One region of the Acidovorax lacteus genome, then DNA from elsewhere that is predicted to be linked to it. Evidence: predicted binding sites of a transcription regulator. Region 1 holds the regulator's gene; each other region holds the start of a gene.
The links. The regulator sigma-54, encoded in region 1, starts transcription at its own class of promoters, with help from an activator protein. The targets are predictions, from matches to a motif close to TGGCANGNAANCTGCTTT.

Region 1 (4,383 bases):
GGATCAAGAGCGCTCCCAAGGATCTGAGCATCCGCCGCATCCCGGTGGCGTTCAACGCGAGCTTCGTGCCGCAGCAAAAGCTGTACTTCACCCTCGAAGGCATGGGCAAGCTGGGCGATCTGCACGCCAAGGTGTTCCGTGCCATCCACGTCGAAAAGCAGAAGCTCGCCCGCGACGAGGAGATCTTCGCCTGGGTGGCGACCCAGGGCGTGGATGCCAACAAGTTCAAGGAGGTGTACAACTCCTTCACGGTCTCCAACCAGGTGCGTCGCGCGGGCCAGTTGCAAGAGGGCTATGCCATTGAAGGCGTGCCGTCGATGGGCGTGGCAGGCCGCTACTACACCGATGGCACCATGGCTGGCAACATGCAACAGGTGCTGCAGGTCGTGGAGCACCTCGCAGCACTGGTGCGCAAGGGCTGAGCGCCCGGCGGGCCTGGCCCGTTGCTTGGCATCCGAGCCCGCTTGTGCGGGCTTTTTTCATGGCGCGCGGCTGGCCGTGGCTACAATGGTTTGCAAGATTCGTGCCCCATGAACCATACCCTTCGCCCGCTCGTTTTCCTTCTGGCCGTGCTGTGCAGCACCGGCGTGGTCCACGCCGAAAAGGCCGACCGCAGCAAGCCCATGAACATCGAGGCCGACAGCCTGCGGCATGACGAGGTCAAGCAGACCAGCGTGTTCTCGGGCCGCGTGGTCATGACCAAGGGCAGCATCGTGCTGCGCGGCGCGCGGCTCGATGTGCGCCAGGACGCCGACGGCTACCAGCATGGCGTGGTCACGGCCGAGCCAGGCAAGCGCGCGTTTTTCCGCCAGAAGCGCGACACCCCGGCGGGCGCGCCTGAGGAGTTCATCGAGGGCGAGGGCGAAGTCATCGAATACGACGGCCGCACGGACAACGTGCGTTTCATCACGCGGGCCGAGCTGCGGCGCTACCGCGATTCGGTGCTGAGCGACGAGATCACCGGCGCGCAGATCGTCTACAACAACCTCACCGACGTGTTCACTGTGGACGGCCAGCGTCCTGGCGGCGCTGGCGCGGCGGCTGCGCCCGGCAGCACCGGTCGCGTGCGGGCCGTGCTCTCGCCCAAGGAGAAGGTTCCGGCGGCGGCCGAGACGCCCGCGTCGGCCCCCGCGACCGGCCTGCGCCCCAGCACCACGCTGGGCGGCAGCCGGTGAGCGCGATGGCCGAAGTCGGCCGCTCCGCAGCCCCCGCACCCGACGGCAGCCGTCTGGAGGTGCGGCATCTGCAGAAGTCCTATGGCAGCCGCAAGGTGGTTCAGGATGTGTCGCTCACCGTTGAAAAAGGCGAGGTCGTCGGCCTGCTGGGCCCCAATGGTGCGGGCAAGACCACGTCGTTCTACATGATCGTGGGGCTGGTGCGCAGCGACGGAGGCGACATCCGCATCGACGGCCAGTCGGTTGCGCGCATGCCCATTCACCGGCGCTCGCGCCTGGGGCTGTCGTACCTGCCGCAGGAAGCGTCGATCTTCCGCAAGCTCACGGTGGAAGAAAACGTGCGTGCCGTGCTTGAACTGCAGCGCGGCGACGACGGCAAACCCCTGCCGCCCGCCCAGATCGAAGAGCGGCTCTCGGCCTTGCTGCAGGAGCTGCGCGTCGAGCACCTGCGTGCATCGCCCGCGCTGGCCCTGTCGGGCGGCGAGCGCCGCCGCGTCGAGATCGCCCGTGCCCTGGCCACGCAGCCGCGCTTCATCCTGCTGGACGAACCCTTTGCCGGCATTGACCCGATTGCGGTCATCGAGATCCAGCGCATCATTGGTTTCCTCAAAGCCCGGGGCATCGGGGTGCTGATCACGGACCACAACGTGCGCGAAACCCTGGGCATCTGCGACCACGCCTTCATCATCAGCGAAGGCAAGGTACTGGCGCAGGGCACGCCCTCGGAGATCGTGGACAACGCCGAGGTGCGCCGGGTGTACCTGGGCGAACACTTCCGGATGTAGCCGTGGCGGTGCTGTTTCTGACGATGCGCTGTGCGCAGCCGACCGGCCAGACGCGCGCGCCTGGCAGCGGCCGGTGGCGATTCGGGGGCCGCGCAGCGGCCGCGTGGGTGTGATGAAGCCCGGTCTGTCGCTGCGCGTCTCGCAGCATCTCGCGCTCACGCCGCAGTTGCAGCAGTCGATCCGGCTGCTGCAGCTGTCCACGCTGGAGCTGTCGCAAGAAGTCGAGCAGATGCTCGACGACAACCCGTTCCTGGAGCGCACCGCCGACGAGGCTGTGCGCGAAGATTTCGGCATGGCCGAGGCCGATGCCCCTGCGCAGACCGACGACTACGCGGCCGACGAAGCCGCACGCGTGGCCCCGGCGCTGGAGACCGGCGAGCGCCTTGCCGACAGCGCCACGCCCAGCGAAGGCGCTGAGCCCCCCTTGGGCGACACCGCGCCCGACTGGGAGGGCGATGGCAGCGTGGAATGGTCGGCCAACGACACCGAGTGGGGCGGTGACGCCCCTGCGCGCCAGCGCAATGGCGGCGAAGAGGACGAGACAGACGCCACCGACCTGGCCCATGCGCACGAGTCGCTCACCGACTTTCTGCATCGGCAGGCGCTGGCCCTGCGCCTGAATGAGGTGGACCGCGCCGCATTGCGCTTTCTCATCGAATCGCTGACTGACGACGGCTACCTGGAAGACCCGCTCGAAGACCTAGCCCGGGGTTTGGCGGGCGATGACGATCTGGAGCAGCTCGAAGAGCTGGTGCACCGCTTCACCGTGGCCCTTCGCCTGCTGCAAAGCCTGGAGCCGGTGGGCGTGGGGGCGCGCAACCTGGCCGAATGCCTGCGCCTGCAGCTTTCAGCCCTGGCAGCCGACGAGGACGACGACACCGATCCTGCCGTGGTGCGTGCGGCCTTGTGCATTTGCGACCAGCCGCTGGAGCAGCTGGCACGCCGCGATGTGCGGCGGCTCACGCAGGCCACGGGCGAGGGCGAAGAGCGCACGCGCGCCGCCATGGCGCTGATCGCACGGCTGGAGCCGCGCCCGGGCCGCCGCTTTGCCGATGTGGAGCGGCATGTGGTGGTACCCGATGTGATCGTGCGCAAGGCGGCCCGCAGCCGCGAGGGGCAGCCCCAGTTTGTGGTGCAGCTCAACCCGGATGTGATGCCGCGCCTGCGCGTGCACGACGTGTACGCGGGCGCGCTGCGCGGCCACCGCGGCGGCGAAGGCCACCAGGCGCTCCAGCAGCGGCTGCAAGAGGCGCGCTGGTTCATCAAGAACATCCAGCAGCGCTTCGACACCATCCTGCGCGTGTCGCGCGCCATCGTGGATCGCCAGCGCGCGTTCTTCGTGCATGGCGAGCTGGCCATGCGCCCGCTGGTGCTGCGTGACATTGCCGACGAGCTGGGCCTGCATGAATCCACCATCAGCCGCGTGACCACGGCCAAGTACATGGCCACGCCCATCGGCACTTTCGAGCTCAAGTACTTCTTTGGCTCGGGCCTGGGCACTGAGACCGGCGGCAACGCATCGAGCACCGCCGTGCGCGCGCTGATCAAGCAGTTTGTGGCGGCCGAAAGCCCGGCCAAGCCCTTGTCGGACAGCCAGATCGCCGAGATGCTCAAGGAGCAGGGCATCGAATGCGCGCGCCGCACGGTGGCCAAATACCGCGAGGCGCTGAAGATCGCGCCTGCCAACTTGCGCAAGGCGCTCTGAGAGGGCCCCGCGTGGCGCGGCCTACGGGTGGGGCTGTACCGCCCGCGCGCCTCAGCCCGCGCCGCCCGCGGCCTCGCGCTGCTCCTGCTGTTCCCGAAACGCGCGCGCACGCCCGAAGTGTCCGCAGCCAATGAAGGGCGCAGGCGGGCGCAGTGCCGACAGCGGCGACGGGTGGTTGGCCGTGAGCACCAGATGGCGCTGGTGGTCGATGAGCGGGCGCTTGCTCTGCGCGTGCGAGCCCCACAGCATGAACACCACCGGGCGTGGGCCCTGGGCCACGTGGCGAATCACGGCGTCGGTCAGCACCTCCCAGCCGCGGCCGGCATGGCTGGCGGGCTGGGCTTCTTCCACGGTGAGGCAGGTGTTGAGCAGCAGCACCCCGTTGCGCGCCCATTTGACGAGGCTGCCGCCGGGCTCGGGCCAGGCGGGCGGGGGTGTGCCCAGGTCGCGCTGCAGCTCTTTGAAGATGTTGCGCAGCGAGGGTGGCAGCGGCACGCCGGGTGCGACCGAGAATGCCAAGCCCTCGGCCTGGCCGCGGCCGTGGTACGGGTCTTGCCCCAGGATGACCACGCGCGTGGCTTCGGGCGGCGTGAGTTCGAGTGCGCGCAGCGGCCGGGGCGGAAACACCGTGGCGCCCGCGGCCAGCCGCTCGGCCAGAAACCGCTGCAGGCCCTGCCCGGCGGCGCTGGCGAAGAACTCATCCACCAGCAGCTGCCAG
Region 2 (4,383 bases), on a different contig from region 1:
CGTGGCGCCTTACTCCCCAGCCTTGCCCAGCGCACGGCGGTACTGCAAAGCTTCGGCCACATGCACGGCTTCCAGGCTCTCACTGCCTGCAAGGTCCGCCACTGTGCGCGCCACGCGCAGCGCGCGGTGGGTGGCCCGCGCAGACCAACCGAGGCGCGTCGCGGCGTCCTGTAGAAACCGCTGGGCCGACGGTTGGGGCCGGGCGTACATCTCCAGGGACTGTCCCTGCAAAGCCTGGTTGGGCAATCCTTGGCGTGCCAAGGCGCGTTCGCGCGCCAGGCACACCCGCTCACGGATGGCGGCGCTGGACTCGGAAGGTTGGGTTTCCAGGAGCTGTGCGGGAGGCAAGGCGGGCACCTCGATGTGCAGATCGATGCGGTCTAGCAGTGGGCCGCTCAGCCGTCCCTGGTAGCGCGCCACCTGATCGGGTGTGCAGCGGCAACTCTTCAAGCGCGACCCCAGGTGCCCGCACGGACACGGATTCATGGCTGCCACAAGCTGGAAGCGTGCGGGAAAGTCCGCGCGTTGTGCGGCTCGCGCGATGCGGATCTGCCCTGTTTCTAGTGGCTCCCGCAGGGCTTCCAGCGCTGCACGTGCGAATTCGGGCAGTTCGTCGAGAAACAGCACGCCTTGGTGAGCCAGCGAGATTTCGCCGGGCCGTGGGGGCGAGCCGCCTCCGACCAGTGCCACCGCGCTGGCGGAATGGTGCGGCTGGGCCAGCGGGCGCTGGCCAAACTGGTCCGGGCTGAAGCGCCCCGCCAGGCTGGCCATAGCGGCAGCCTCCAGGGCCTCATCCTGCGTCATGGGGGGAAGCAGGCCCGCAAAACGCTGCGCCAACATCGACTTGCCCGAGCCCGGTGGGCCCACCATCAGCAGGCTGTGCCCTCCGGCGGCTGCGATCTCGAGCACCCGCCGTGCGACCTGCTGACCGCGAACCTCGGCCATGTCGGGCCCCGTCTGCTCTTGGATCGGTGCACGCGCCTGCAACGGTATCCAACCTTCCGGCAGCTCCGCGCCATCGGCGCTGGACGGGCGGAGTGCGGACACCACATCCAACAAGTGCTTGACGCGTACCACTTGGGCTCCGGGTACCAACGCGGCCTCTTCGGCACTGCCAGGCGGCAGTACCAGCGTGCAGTCTTCGCGCTGTCTCCGCAGCGCCAGACTCGTGGCAAGCGCGCCGCGCACGGGGCGCAGTTCCCCAGACAGCGACAGTTCGCCCGCAAACTCGTGCCCGGCCAGCCGCCCAGCGTCGATCTGGCCGCTGGCGGCCAGGATGCCCAGGGCAATCGGCAAATCGAATCGGCCGGAGTCCTTGGGCAGGTCGGCTGGTGCCAGGTTGACGGTGATGCGCTTGTTGTGCGGGAACTCCAGCCCCGCGTTCTGCAGCGCCGAGCGGACCCGCTCGCGCGCTTCCTTGACCTCCACATCAGCCAGGCCGACGAGCGTGAAGCTGGGCAGGCCGTTGGCCAGATGCACTTCGACGGTGACAGCGGCGGCTTGTAGCCCCAGAAGTGCGCGGCTTTGCACCAAAGCAAGACTCATCCTTGGTTCCTTCCCCACATGGGTGCGTTTGTCCGCGCCTTCCACCTTGGCGGTGGTGATGCGCACCGTTTCGGTGCGAATGGTGCGCGGGCGTTTCCTACTGTAACGGGGAAAGACACCGGCGCAGCAAGGGCATGGCACGGTCCGTGCTTGAAGCGCTGCGTCCCTTACTTAGTTAGACCTACCGGAGGAAACATGACCCGCGCATCCATCAAGACCCTGGGCGTTGCCCTGCTGGCCACCATGCCCCTGCTGGCCAGTGCCCAGCTGACCGGCAACGTCTCCCTGACCACCAACTACAAGTTCCGCGGCCAGGACCAGGACGCGAGCAAGGCCCGTGCGTTCAAGCCCGCTCTGCAAGGCGGCTTCGACTACGCCTTTGGTGACAGTGGCTTCTATGTGGGCAACTGGAACTCCAGCGTGGACTGGCTCACCGGCAATTCTCTCGAGATGGATGTGTACGGCGGCTACAAGTTCAAGGCCGGTGATGTGGACCTCGACGTGGGCCTGCTGTCGTACCTGTACCCTGGCAACACCGCTGGCAACACCACCGAGGTGTATGGCGCTGCCACCTTCGGCCCGCTGACGGCCAAGTATTCGCACACCCTGTCCAAAGACTACTTTGCGTTTGCTGGTGCCAAGGCGGGTTCCGGGCTCAAGGGCCGCAACACCGGTTACCTGAACCTCGCATTCGCTCAGGAGGTGATGCCCAGCGTCACGCTGAAGGCCTCGGTGGGTTTCACCCGCTTCGCGAGCGACATCAAGCGCCTGGGCACGCCCAACTACATGGACTACAGCGTGGGCGGCGCTTACGACTTTGGCGGCGGCTTGTCCCTGACGGCGGCCGTCGTAGGTGCCAACAAGAAGGCCTTCTACGGCCCGATCAACAAGTCGCGCGTGATCGTCACGCTCACCAAAACCCTGTAATCGTCTGCGGGCGTGTCACGCGCCCCGACCGGAGGATCCGAACATGAAAATGGTGACAGCCATCATCAAACCCTTCAAGCTCGACGAGGTGCGCGAAGCGCTTTCCGACATCGGCGTGCAAGGCATTACCGTGACCGAAGTCAAAGGCTTCGGTCGCCAGAAGGGACACACCGAGCTCTACCGCGGAGCCGAGTACGTGGTGGACTTTCTGCCCAAGGTCAAGATCGAAGCCGCGGTGGCAGACGATCTGGTGGACCGCGTGATCGAGGCCATTGAAGGTGCTGCGCGCACCGGCAAGATCGGCGACGGAAAGATCTTCGTGACCCACCTTGAACAGGTGGTGCGCATCCGCACCGGCGAAACCGGCAAAGAAGCCCTTTGAGGCCCGCTGGTCCAGATTGGAGAACTACGCCATGAAAAAACTGCTTGCTTCCCTGCTGCTGGGGATGAGCCTGCTGTCGACCGGTACGCTGTCGATGGCCCAGGCCCCGGCCACCCCCGAGCCCGCGGCGGCTGCCCCGGCACCCGCTGCCGCTCCCGCTGTGGCTGCTCCCGAGGCTGCTGCAGCCGCTCCTGCTCCGGCCGCTGCTGCCGAAGCGCCGGCCGCCGAAGCCCCTGCGCCCAAGCTTGACTCCGGCGATACCGCCTGGATGCTGACCTCCACGCTGCTCGTCATCCTGATGATCATTCCGGGTCTGGCCTTGTTCTATGGCGGCCTGGCCCGCTCGAAGAACATGCTGTCGGTGCTGGTGCAGGTGTTCGTGATCTTTTCGCTGATCTCCGTGCTGTGGGCTGTGTACGGCTACACACTGGCCTTCGGTGGAGAGGGCACCTTCTATGGCGGCTTTGACAAGCTGTTCCTGAAGGGCATTACGGCCAGCACCATGTCTTCGATGCTGCCCACGATCCCCGAGTTCGTGTTCGTGTCGTTCCAGTCCACGTTTGCGGCCATCACCGTGGCGCTGATCGTGGGCTCGTTCGCGGAGCGCATCAAATTCTCGGCCGTGCTGATCTTCTCGGTGCTGTGGTTCACCTTCAGCTACATCCCCATGGCCCACATGGTGTGGGGTGGCGGTTTGCTGGCCAAGGACGGCGCGCTGGACTTCGCTGGCGGCACCGTGGTGCACATCAATGCCGGTATCGCAGGTCTGGTGGGCGCCTACATGGTGGGCAAGCGCATCGGCTACGGCAAGGAAGCCCTGATGCCCCACAGCCTGACGCTGACCATGGTGGGCGCCTCGCTGCTGTGGGTAGGCTGGTTCGGCTTCAACGCCGGCTCTGCCGGTGCCGCCAACGGCGCTGCTGGTCTGGCCTTCATCAACACCGTGCTGGCCACGGGTGCCGCCACCATGTCGTGGCTGGCAGGCGAAGCGCTGCACAAGGGCAAAGCGTCGATGCTGGGTGCCGCATCGGGTGCTGTGGCCGGCCTGGTGGCCGTCACGCCCGCAGCTGGCTTCGTAGGCCCGATGGGCGCCATCGTCATGGGCCTCGTATCTGGCGTCATCTGCCTGTGGGGTGTGGGTGGTCTCAAGCGCCTGCTGGGTGCCGACGACGCGTTCGACGTGTTCGGTGTGCACGGTGTAGGCGGTATCGTGGGTGCCGTGCTCACCGGTGTGTTTGCAGCCCAGAGCCTGGGCGGTACCGGCGGTTTGACGCCCGACACGTTCTCCATGGGCACCCAGGTGTGGGTGCAGGTCAAGAGCGTGGTGATCACCCTGGTGTGGTCTGCCGTCGTGGCCTTCATTGCCTACAAGATCGCCGACCTGCTGGTGGGCCTGCGCGTGACGGAAGAAGCCGAACGCGAAGGCCTGGACATCACGTCGCACGGCGAAACCGCCTACAACCGCTGACCACGGCGGTGACCGATCGCCGCGGTGTCTGGTGGCACCGTGGCGTTCCCAAGAACAAGCG
Region 3 (4,383 bases), on a different contig from region 1:
ACCTGGCCCAGCAGCACGTCCTGCGCGCCAATGGCCAGGTCGGTGGGCAGGTAGCAGTTGGCGGCGCTGTTGTCGCAGCAGCCGCCGCTCTGGTGGAACATCACGGGCCCGTGCTGGGCCTGCAACTGCGCGATCAGCGCCAGGGCAGCGTCGGTGGCAATGACGCGTTCGACCATGATGACCTCCGGGTGGGGCAATGCCGACCGCGCTCGCTCAGAAGAACCCCAGCTTGTTTTCCGAGTACGACACCAGCAGGTTCTTGGTCTGCTGGTAGTGGTCGAGCATCATCTTGTGGGTCTCGCGGCCGATGCCCGACTCCTTGTAGCCGCCAAAGGCCGCATGGGCCGGGTAGGCGTGGTAGCAGTTGGTCCACACGCGGCCGGCCTTGATGGCGCGGCCCATGCGGTAGGCGAGATTGCCGTTGCGCGTCCACACCCCGGCGCCCAGGCCGTACAGCGTGTCGTTGGCAATCTGCAGCGCTTCGGCCTCGTCCTTGAAGGTGGTCACGGCCAGCACAGGGCCGAAGATTTCTTCCTGGAAGATGCGCATCTTGTTGTGGCCCTTGAACAGCGTGGGCTGCACGTAGTAGCCGCCGTCCAGGTCACCGCCCAGGTGGGCCTGGCCGCCGCCGGCCAGCACTTCGGCACCTTCCTGCTTGCCCAAGTCCAGGTAGCTCAGGATCTTGGTGAGCTGCTCCTTGCTGGCCTGCGCGCCCATCATGCTGTCGGTGTCCAGAGGGTTTTGGTGCTTGATGGCGGCCACGCGCTGGAGCACGCGCTCCACGAATCGGTCGTAGATCGATTCCTGAATGAGCGCGCGCGAAGGGCAGGTGCAGACCTCGCCCTGGTTGAAGGCAAACAGCACCAGGCCTTCGATGGCTTTGTCGAGAAACGCATCGTCCTTGTCCATCACATCGGCAAAGAAGATGTTGGGGCTCTTGCCGCCCAGCTCCAGCGTGGCGGGGATCAGGTTGTTGGCGGCGGCCTGCGCAATCACGCGGCCGGTGCTCGTGCTGCCGGTGAACGCAATTTTGGCAATGCGCTTGCTGGTGGCCAGCGGCATGCCCGCCTCGCGGCCAAATCCGTTGACGACATTGAGCACGCCGGGCGGCAGCAGGTCGGCAATCAGCTCCACCAGGATCAAGATGGAGATCGGCGTGGACTCGGCTGGTTTGAGCACCACGCAGTTGCCTGCGCCCAGGGCTGGGGCCAGCTTCCAGGCCGCCATCAGGATGGGGAAGTTCCACGGAATGATCTGGCCCACCACGCCCAGCGGCTCGTGGATGTGGTACGCCATGGTGTTCTCGTCGATCTCGCTGATACCGCCTTCCTGCGCGCGCACGCAGCCTGCAAAGTAGCGGAAGTGATCGACCGTGAGCGGAATGTCGGCGTTCAGCGTTTCGCGGATGGCCTTGCCGTTGTCCACGGTTTCGGCGTAGGCCAGGCGCTCCAGGTTCTGCTCGATGCGGTCGGCGATCTTGAGCAGGATGTTGGCGCGCGTGGCCGCGTCCGTCTTGCCCCAGGCGTCGGCCGCGGCATGGGCGGCGTCCAGGGCGAGTTCGATGTCTTCGGCCGTGGAGCGCGCAGCGCGGGTATAGACCTTTCCGCTCACGGGCGTGATGACGTCAAAGTACTGGCCTTTGACAGGGGGCACGAACCGGCCGCCAATGAAGTTGTCGTACTGCGACTGGTAGGCAATCGGGGCACCGGCGGTGCCAGGGGCTGCATAGATCATGGTGTCGTCCTCGCTCTCGTTGTGGATGGTGTGGAACACAGTGCCCAAAGGCAGCACCGTCATCTCAACAAGCGTGCCAGCCAGGCCGAATGCGCCAAGTGGCTGATACACAAGGATTTTTCGCCTGCACCACCGGGCGTGGCCGTGTTCCACGCAACGTCCGGCGCGCGGACACCTGTTCCAGAATGTGACACTTGCGCAGGGCTTGCCCGCCCCGCCGTTGCCCCCTGCGTCCGGCACGGCGGATACTGGCTGTCCATCCCGGGCGACAGACCCGGCAGGAGACAAGGATGAAAACCACCGCCCAGGGCGCTGCGCTGCGCCAGGCGCGGCAGCAACTGCTGTCGCATGGCGATTGCGCGAGCGGGCTCATCGATGCGCGCCTGTCCCGCTCGTGGCAGCGCAGCCTGGCCGCCGGCCTGCGGCCCACGGGCGGCTTGGGTGCCCCCGACAACCTGGAGCAGGCCGCGCTGGCCCAGTTGCGCAGCCGCCACCCGGCGCTGCTGGCGCATTCGCGCCCCGTCATGGAATACCTGTTTGCCCAAGTGCGGCACAGCCAGAGCGTGGTGGTGCTGGCGGCCCCCTGCGGCACGCTGGTGGACAGTTGCGGCGACCCGTACTTTCTCGACAAGGCCGCCCGTGTGGCACTGACCAGCGGGGCCTCGTGGCACGAGGCACAGCGCGGCACCAACGCCATCGGCACAGCCCTGGCCGAACTGGCGCCCACCGAAATCCATGGGGCCGAACACTTTCTGGAGCGCAACGGCTTTCTCACCTGCGCGGCTGCGCCCATCCTGTCGGGCACGGGCGAGCTGCTGGGCATCCTCGACATTTCGGGCGAACACGGCCGCGGGCAGGCCCACACGCTGGGCCTGGTGAGCACCGCGGCCTGCATGATCGAAAACCGCCTGCTGACCGCGCCCGGGCAGCGGCACCTGCGGCTGCACCTGCATGCGCAACCCGAGGGCATTGCCTCGGTGGGCGAGGGCATCGTGCTGCTGTCGGAAGACGGCTGGGTGCTGGGTGCCAACCGCAGCGCGCTGGCGCTGCTGCAAATCCGCCCCACACAACTGGGCGGCGTGGCGCTGGAAGACCTGCTGGACCTGCGCTTTGTCGATCTGCTGGCCGCCCACCACCGCCACCCGGACCGACCGCAGGCCTTGCGCCTGCGCCACGGCGCCGTGCTGTTCGGCCAATTGTTTGCCGATGCGCGCACCCTGCCCGCCGGCCCCCGCAGCACGCCGGCCGCGCGCCCTGCTGCCGTGCCTGCCGATGCGCTGGCGCAGCAGGACACGGGCGACGCCCGCTGGAGCGCCGCGGCCGCACGCGTGCGCCGCGTGCTGGGCAAGCCGATTGCGGTGCTGGTGCAGGGCGAATCGGGCGTGGGCAAGGAATGGTTTGCCCGCGCCGCACACGACAGCGGCCCGCGCCGCAGCGGGGCGTTTGTGGCCGTGAACTGCGCGGCCCTACCCGAGTCGCTGATCGAAGCCGAGCTGTTCGGCTACAGCGCGGGCGCCTTCACCGGCGCGCGGCGCGAGGGCCGGCCCGGCCTGCTGCGGGAAGCGCATGGCGGCACCCTGTTCCTCGACGAAATTGGCGACATGCCACTGGCACTGCAAACGCGGCTGCTGCGCGTGTTGCAGGAGCGCGAGGTCACGCCCCTGGGCGGTGGCCGTGCGGTGGCGGTGGACTTTGCGCTCATTTGCGCATCGCACCGCGTGCTGCGCGACGAGGTCGAGGCCGGGCGCTTTCGGGCCGACCTGTACTACCGCATCAACGGCCTGACGGTGGAACTGCCCGCACTGCGCGAGCGCAGCGATTTTGATGCGCTCACGCAGCGCATGCTGCAAAGCTTTGAGCCCGGACGCGCGCTGCAGATCAGCCCCTCGCTGCTGGCCGCGCTGGCACGCCATCACTGGCCCGGCAACCTGCGCCAGTGCGCCAGCGTGCTGCGCACCGCCTGCGCCTTGCTCGACGAGGACGAAGACACCCTCGACTGGCACCACCTGTGCGACGACTTTGCGGCCGAGCTGCGGCGCGGCACGCGTCTGGCCACCACGCCCTCCATGGCGCGTGCGCCCCAGAACCTGCAGGAGCTGTCGCAATCGGCCCTGCAGCAAGCGCTGCAAAGCTGCCGCGGCAACATTGCCCAGGCCGCCCGCACGCTGGGCGTCAGCCGCCAGACGGTGTACCGCAAGCTGGCTGCGCAGCGCCGCACCCCGCCAGCCTAGCCATGCCCGCCAAGGCCCTGCCCCGCATCGACCCCGCACGCTGCACCGGCTGCGGCTGGTGTGTGGCCGTGTGCGATCCGCGCGTGCTGTCGCTGCATAGCCAAGGCCCGCAGGGCTGGGGGCGCAAGCAGTCGGTGCTGCACGACGCGGGGGGCTGCACCGGCTGCGCGCTGTGTGCGCTGCGCTGCCCGTTCGACGCGATTGCCATGCAGCGCCAGCCGGCGGCCCCCATCCCCTCCGCGCCAGCGGCCCACTGAACCGGCCCAACGCCGGGCTTGCCAGACGGCGCGGCTGCGCTACACTGGCCGCCTCATGACGTGCCTCTGCTCCTTGTCGACGACCGCAGCGCGCGCTGGCCAAGCCAGCGGCGTGTGCCTGCGCGCGACGATGGCAGGGGCCCGAATGATTACCACCATGA
Region 4 (4,383 bases), on a different contig from region 1:
CGGCGCCAACAGACGGTCCACCAAAGATTGCAGACGGTCGGCCTCATGGATGATGACCTGGGTGTACTCCGACAGTTCGCGGCTGTCGAGCTCCATCTCCAGCAACTGGGCTGCGCCGCGGATGCCACCGAGGGGATTCTTGATCTCGTGCGCTAGATTGCGGATGAGCTCCTTGTTCGCTTGCGCCTGGTCCCGCAGGCGCTCCTCCCGGTCCTGACGGGCCTGCTGCTCCAGCGGCCACAGCTCCACCATAACCTCCTCAGGAGATTCGGCCACTGTGACGTTCACATGCACTGGCACAGGGTCCTGGTGAAGACGCTTGAGTGCCGCCTCGTAACGCAGGGCGGCAAAATCCTGCTCTCGCGCTCCAGTCAACGCTGTTTGCAGCAATGCAGGATCTGCGAAGAAAGCAGCGAACTCCGTTCCCTCCAAGGTACGCCGCGACAAGCCCAGGGTGTTCTCCAGCGAGGCATTGGCAAACTTCACGGTGCCGTCGCGATGGAGTACCGCGATCAGCGTCGATAGCTGGTCCAGACTCTGGAAGCGCTGCTGGTGCTCCACGGTCAATGCCGTGTCGGTACGTTGCACAGGCATGCTCACCGAGGCGGGGCAGGCGGCAGGCGGCTCAGTTCCCGCTTGATCCCTGCGATGTCGCTCTCAGCGCGCGCGACGCTGGCCTTCAGCTCGGCCGTACGCTCCATGTAGCGCTGCGGGTTGCGCAGATCGAGCGCATTGCGCTCCGGATTCCCGTTGTTGTATTCGCGTACCAGGTCTGCGTGACGTGCCTCCGCCTTGCGCAATTCCGATTCGAGAATCGCCCGCGCATCTGCGTCGCGGGCACGCTGGTCGTTGTTGTCCACGCGCGGCCCAGAGGGCGGAGATGCGGGCGCCGCCGGGGCCGCCGCAGCGGCGGCGGCTGCGGGCGCGGCACTGCCGCTGGCACCTCGCGCGCCCTGCACCACAGTCACATTGCCCCCCTCCACCAGTTTGCAGCCACGCTCGCGTGCCTGTTGCGCATTGTTGGTGTATTCGTTGCCGCAGCGATAAATACGGTCTTGAGCCGTCACGGCAAACGGCAGGCTCAAGAGCAGGGTCAAGGTGGTCAGCGTGATCAGGGTATTCTTCATTCGGTGTCCTCGCACGGTCATGCAGGCGCTGCATGGAGTATCCCCCGAATCACCGGGGTCCGCCAAACAGTCAATGGCCGCCGTGTGGATCAACCAAAGACCTCCATCGGCAGACTCCTGTGCATGTCCGTGGTTCCCAACAGACCAGCATGGCCGATGCGGTGACAACAATAGGCCCAGAACAAAAAAGGCGGCCGAAGCCGCCTTCTGTGCAATGCACCGTCGCTGCAATTACAGCGAGTAGTACATGTCGAACTCAACCGGGTGGGGTGCCATGCGGAAGCGCGTGACTTCGCCCATCTTGAGCTCGATGTAAGCGTCGAGCATCGAGTCGGTGAACACGCCGCCCTTGGTCAGGAAGGCACGGTCCTTGTCCAGATACTCCAGGGCCTGGTCCAGGCTGTGGCACACGGTGGGCACCAGCTTGTCCTCTTCGGGCGGCAGGTGGTACAGATCCTTCGTGGCGGCTTCGCCCGGATGGATCTTGTTTTCCACGCCGTCCAGGCCGGCCATCATCAGGGCCGAGAAGCACAGGTACGGGTTGGCCGAGGGATCAGGGAAGCGCGCTTCGATGCGACGGCCCTTGGGGTTGGCCACGTAGGGAATGCGGATCGAGGCCGAGCGGTTGCGGGCCGAGTAGGCCAGCTTCACCGGAGCTTCAAAGCCGGGCACCAGGCGCTTGTAGCTGTTGGTGCCAGGGTTGGTGATGGCGTTCAGGGCACGGGCGTGCTTGATGATGCCGCCGATGTAGTACAGCGCGAAATCGCTCAGGCCTGCGTAGCCGTCACCAGCGAACAGGTTCTTGCCATCCTTCCAGATCGACTGGTGCACGTGCATGCCCGAGCCGTTGTCGCCCTGGTAGGGCTTGGGCATGAAGGTAGCGGTCTTGCCGTAGGCGTTGGCCACGTTCCAGACCACGTACTTCAGGACCTGCGTCCAGTCGGCGCGCTCGACCAGCGTGCTGAACTTGGTGCCGATTTCGTTCTGGCCTGCGCCCGCCACTTCGTGGTGGAACACCTCAACCGGAATGCCCAGCGACTCGAGGATCAGGACCATCTCGGCGCGCATGTCTTGCGTGCTGTCGACCGGAGGCACGGGGAAGTAGCCGCCCTTGGTGGTGGGACGGTGGCCACGGTTGCCACCCTCGAGCTTGGCGCCCGAGTTCCAGGGGGCTTCGTATTCTTCGATTTCGCTGAACACGCGGCCGGGCTCGTTGCTCCAGCGCACGCCGTCAAAAATAAAGAACTCGGGCTCCGGACCAAAGTAGGCCGTGTCGCCCAGGCCGGAGGCCTTCAGGTAGGCTTCGGCGCGCTTGGCGATCGAGCGCGGGTCACGGTCATAGGCCTTGCCGTCGCTGGGCTCCACCACGTCACACTGCAGGAACAGTGTGGTTTCTTCAAAGAACGGGTCAATGTTGGCCGTGTTCGGGTCGGGCATGAGTTGCATGTCCGAGGCCTCAATGCCCTTCCAGCCTGCGATGGACGAGCCGTCAAACGCATGACCGGTGGTGAACTTGTCTTCGTCAAAGTGGGAGATCGGCACGGTCACGTGCTGCTCCTTGCCGCGGGTATCGGTGAAACGGAAGTCCACGAACTTGACTTCGTTCTCCTTCACCATCTTCATCACGTCTGCAACGGTCTTGGCCATCAGGTTCTCCTGGAAAAGCGCGGTTTAAAAAATGACGCCGGTATCTAAGCAGTTTGCGTGCCAGGCGAGTGCACACACGCACAGGGAAGGAGCAGGCTGCGGGCAAAGGTGCACCTCAGCACGGGCCTGCGCACCAATAAAGTGCAACACAAGTCACCCGACCCACACTCACAAGGTTCGCACCATTTCAGGGCCAAGCGTTGCACCAAATTCGTGCAGACCTTGGCGAAGGCGCACCCAAGCCGCAGGAACCTGCTGCGCGGCTCCCTTGACGCCCAGCTCGATATGGCGCCCGTATTGTGGATGATCCACACTGGGCAAGCTGAACACTCGGATCCCTGGGTGCTCGCGTTCCACACTTTCCATGAGCGGCGTCAACGAAGCCTCCATCGCCCCCATGACGATCACCGAATGCTCGGTCTGGGGCGTGCGGTTGAAGTGCTCGGCGTAGTGCTGGTCAAGCACCCACTCGATCATGGGCCAGGCCATCACGGGAAAGCCCGGCACAAAGTACACGGCACCGCCACCGGGCTGGCTGCAACTGAAACCTGCGATCTTGTTGTAGGGATTGGGAATGATGGCAGCGCCGTCCGGGAACATGCCCATGTTGAGGCGGTGCACGTTGTCGGGCCGATCGGGTTCATAGGGCAGGCCCTGCTCGGCGGCCACATCGCGCATGCGCTCGCGGATCAAGTCGGCCGCTCCGGGGTGCAGAACAAGCGGGCGCGAAAGCGCTGCGGCCGCGCACTGGCGGGTGTGGTCGTCGGGCGTGGCGCCGATGCCGCCGCACGAAAACGTGACGGTGCCCGGCGTGGCAAACGCCCGCGACAGCATGGCCGTGATCCGCGCCGGATCGTCGCCGACGTACTCGGCTTGCGACAGCGCCAGGCCGCGGGCGCCCAGCAGTTCAATGATCTTGGTCAGGTGTTTGTCGGCACGCTTGCCGGACAGGATTTCGTCGCCCACGATGATGGCGTGGAACGCGGGGGTGACAGCGGTCATGGGGCAGGGGCTTGGTTGGAAGGCAGCGCAGGCGGTGCAGCGTCTGCAGAGGGTGTGGCGGTGGGCAAGGCCGTGCGCGCAGCACCGGCATCGTCCGCAACCACCGCTGAAGGAGCGACCACGTCGCCCGAGGGCGACTCGGCACGCAGACGCTCCAGCGCCGCCAGGCAAAAATGCGTGAACCACAGCGAGGAGAAGGCAAACACCAGTGTGTAGATCCAGATTGCAATCGGGATCAGGATGTAAAACGCCGCGAGGAACACCACGCCCGAGGCCCAGACCAGGCTGGGCGCAGCGCCCATGTAACCCGTGACCACGCCGATCAGCAGCAGGCCACCGCGGTGACGGCGGAACAGTTCGACCCGCTCCTCGCGCGAGGCGTGCTCGGCCAGCGCATCAAACGCCATCACACGGTAAGTCAGCCAGCCCCAGATCAGTGGCGGAAGGATCAGCACCAGGGGCGGCACCAGCCACAGCGGCATTGAGACCACGAGCGCAATCCCAGCCAGCAGCGTGGACCCCAGCGACCACGCGAGGCTGGCCAGCAGGGAGCCGCCCTGCTTGCGCTCCAGATGGGCGAAGCGGCGCTCCGTGACCAGCGACACCA

Region 2: ABD866_RS09560 (TorF family putative porin) is a predicted target of sigma-54. The motif match lies at 1,681-1,698, and genes of this name have one in related genera.
Region 3: exaC (acetaldehyde dehydrogenase ExaC) is a predicted target of sigma-54. The motif match lies at 1,796-1,813, and genes of this name have one in related genera.
Region 4: glnA (type I glutamate--ammonia ligase) is a predicted target of sigma-54. The motif match lies at 2,820-2,837, and genes of this name have one in related genera.

Annotation. Positions count from the first base shown of each region.
Region 1 covers NZ_BAABEX010000024.1:151,647-156,029, reverse strand. The annotation lists gene ABD866_RS11575 (thiol:disulfide interchange protein DsbA/DsbL) at 1-422, shown strand, start outside; gene lptA (lipopolysaccharide transport periplasmic protein LptA) at 531-1,175, shown strand; gene lptB (LPS export ABC transporter ATP-binding protein) at 1,181-1,960, shown strand; gene ABD866_RS11560 (RNA polymerase factor sigma-54) at 2,073-3,665, shown strand; gene ABD866_RS11555 (uracil-DNA glycosylase) at 3,717-4,383, opposite strand, start outside.
Region 2 covers NZ_BAABEX010000013.1:40,324-44,706, forward strand. The annotation lists gene ABD866_RS09555 (YifB family Mg chelatase-like AAA ATPase) at 10-1,545, opposite strand; gene ABD866_RS09560 (TorF family putative porin) at 1,741-2,472, shown strand; gene glnK (P-II family nitrogen regulator) at 2,516-2,854, shown strand; gene amt (ammonium transporter) at 2,886-4,322, shown strand.
Region 3 covers NZ_BAABEX010000031.1:2,660-7,042, forward strand. The annotation lists gene ABD866_RS15820 (DUF779 domain-containing protein) at 1-176, opposite strand, end outside; gene exaC (acetaldehyde dehydrogenase ExaC) at 214-1,734, opposite strand; gene ABD866_RS15830 (sigma-54-dependent Fis family transcriptional regulator) at 2,025-3,965, shown strand; gene ABD866_RS15835 (ATP-binding protein) at 3,968-4,222, shown strand.
Region 4 covers NZ_BAABEX010000002.1:65,088-69,470, forward strand. The annotation lists gene glnL (nitrogen regulation protein NR(II)) at 1-594, opposite strand, end outside; gene ABD866_RS01145 (hypothetical protein) at 597-1,127, opposite strand; gene glnA (type I glutamate--ammonia ligase) at 1,359-2,774, opposite strand; gene ABD866_RS01155 (competence/damage-inducible protein A) at 2,943-3,776, opposite strand; gene ABD866_RS01160 (EI24 domain-containing protein) at 3,773-4,383, opposite strand, start outside.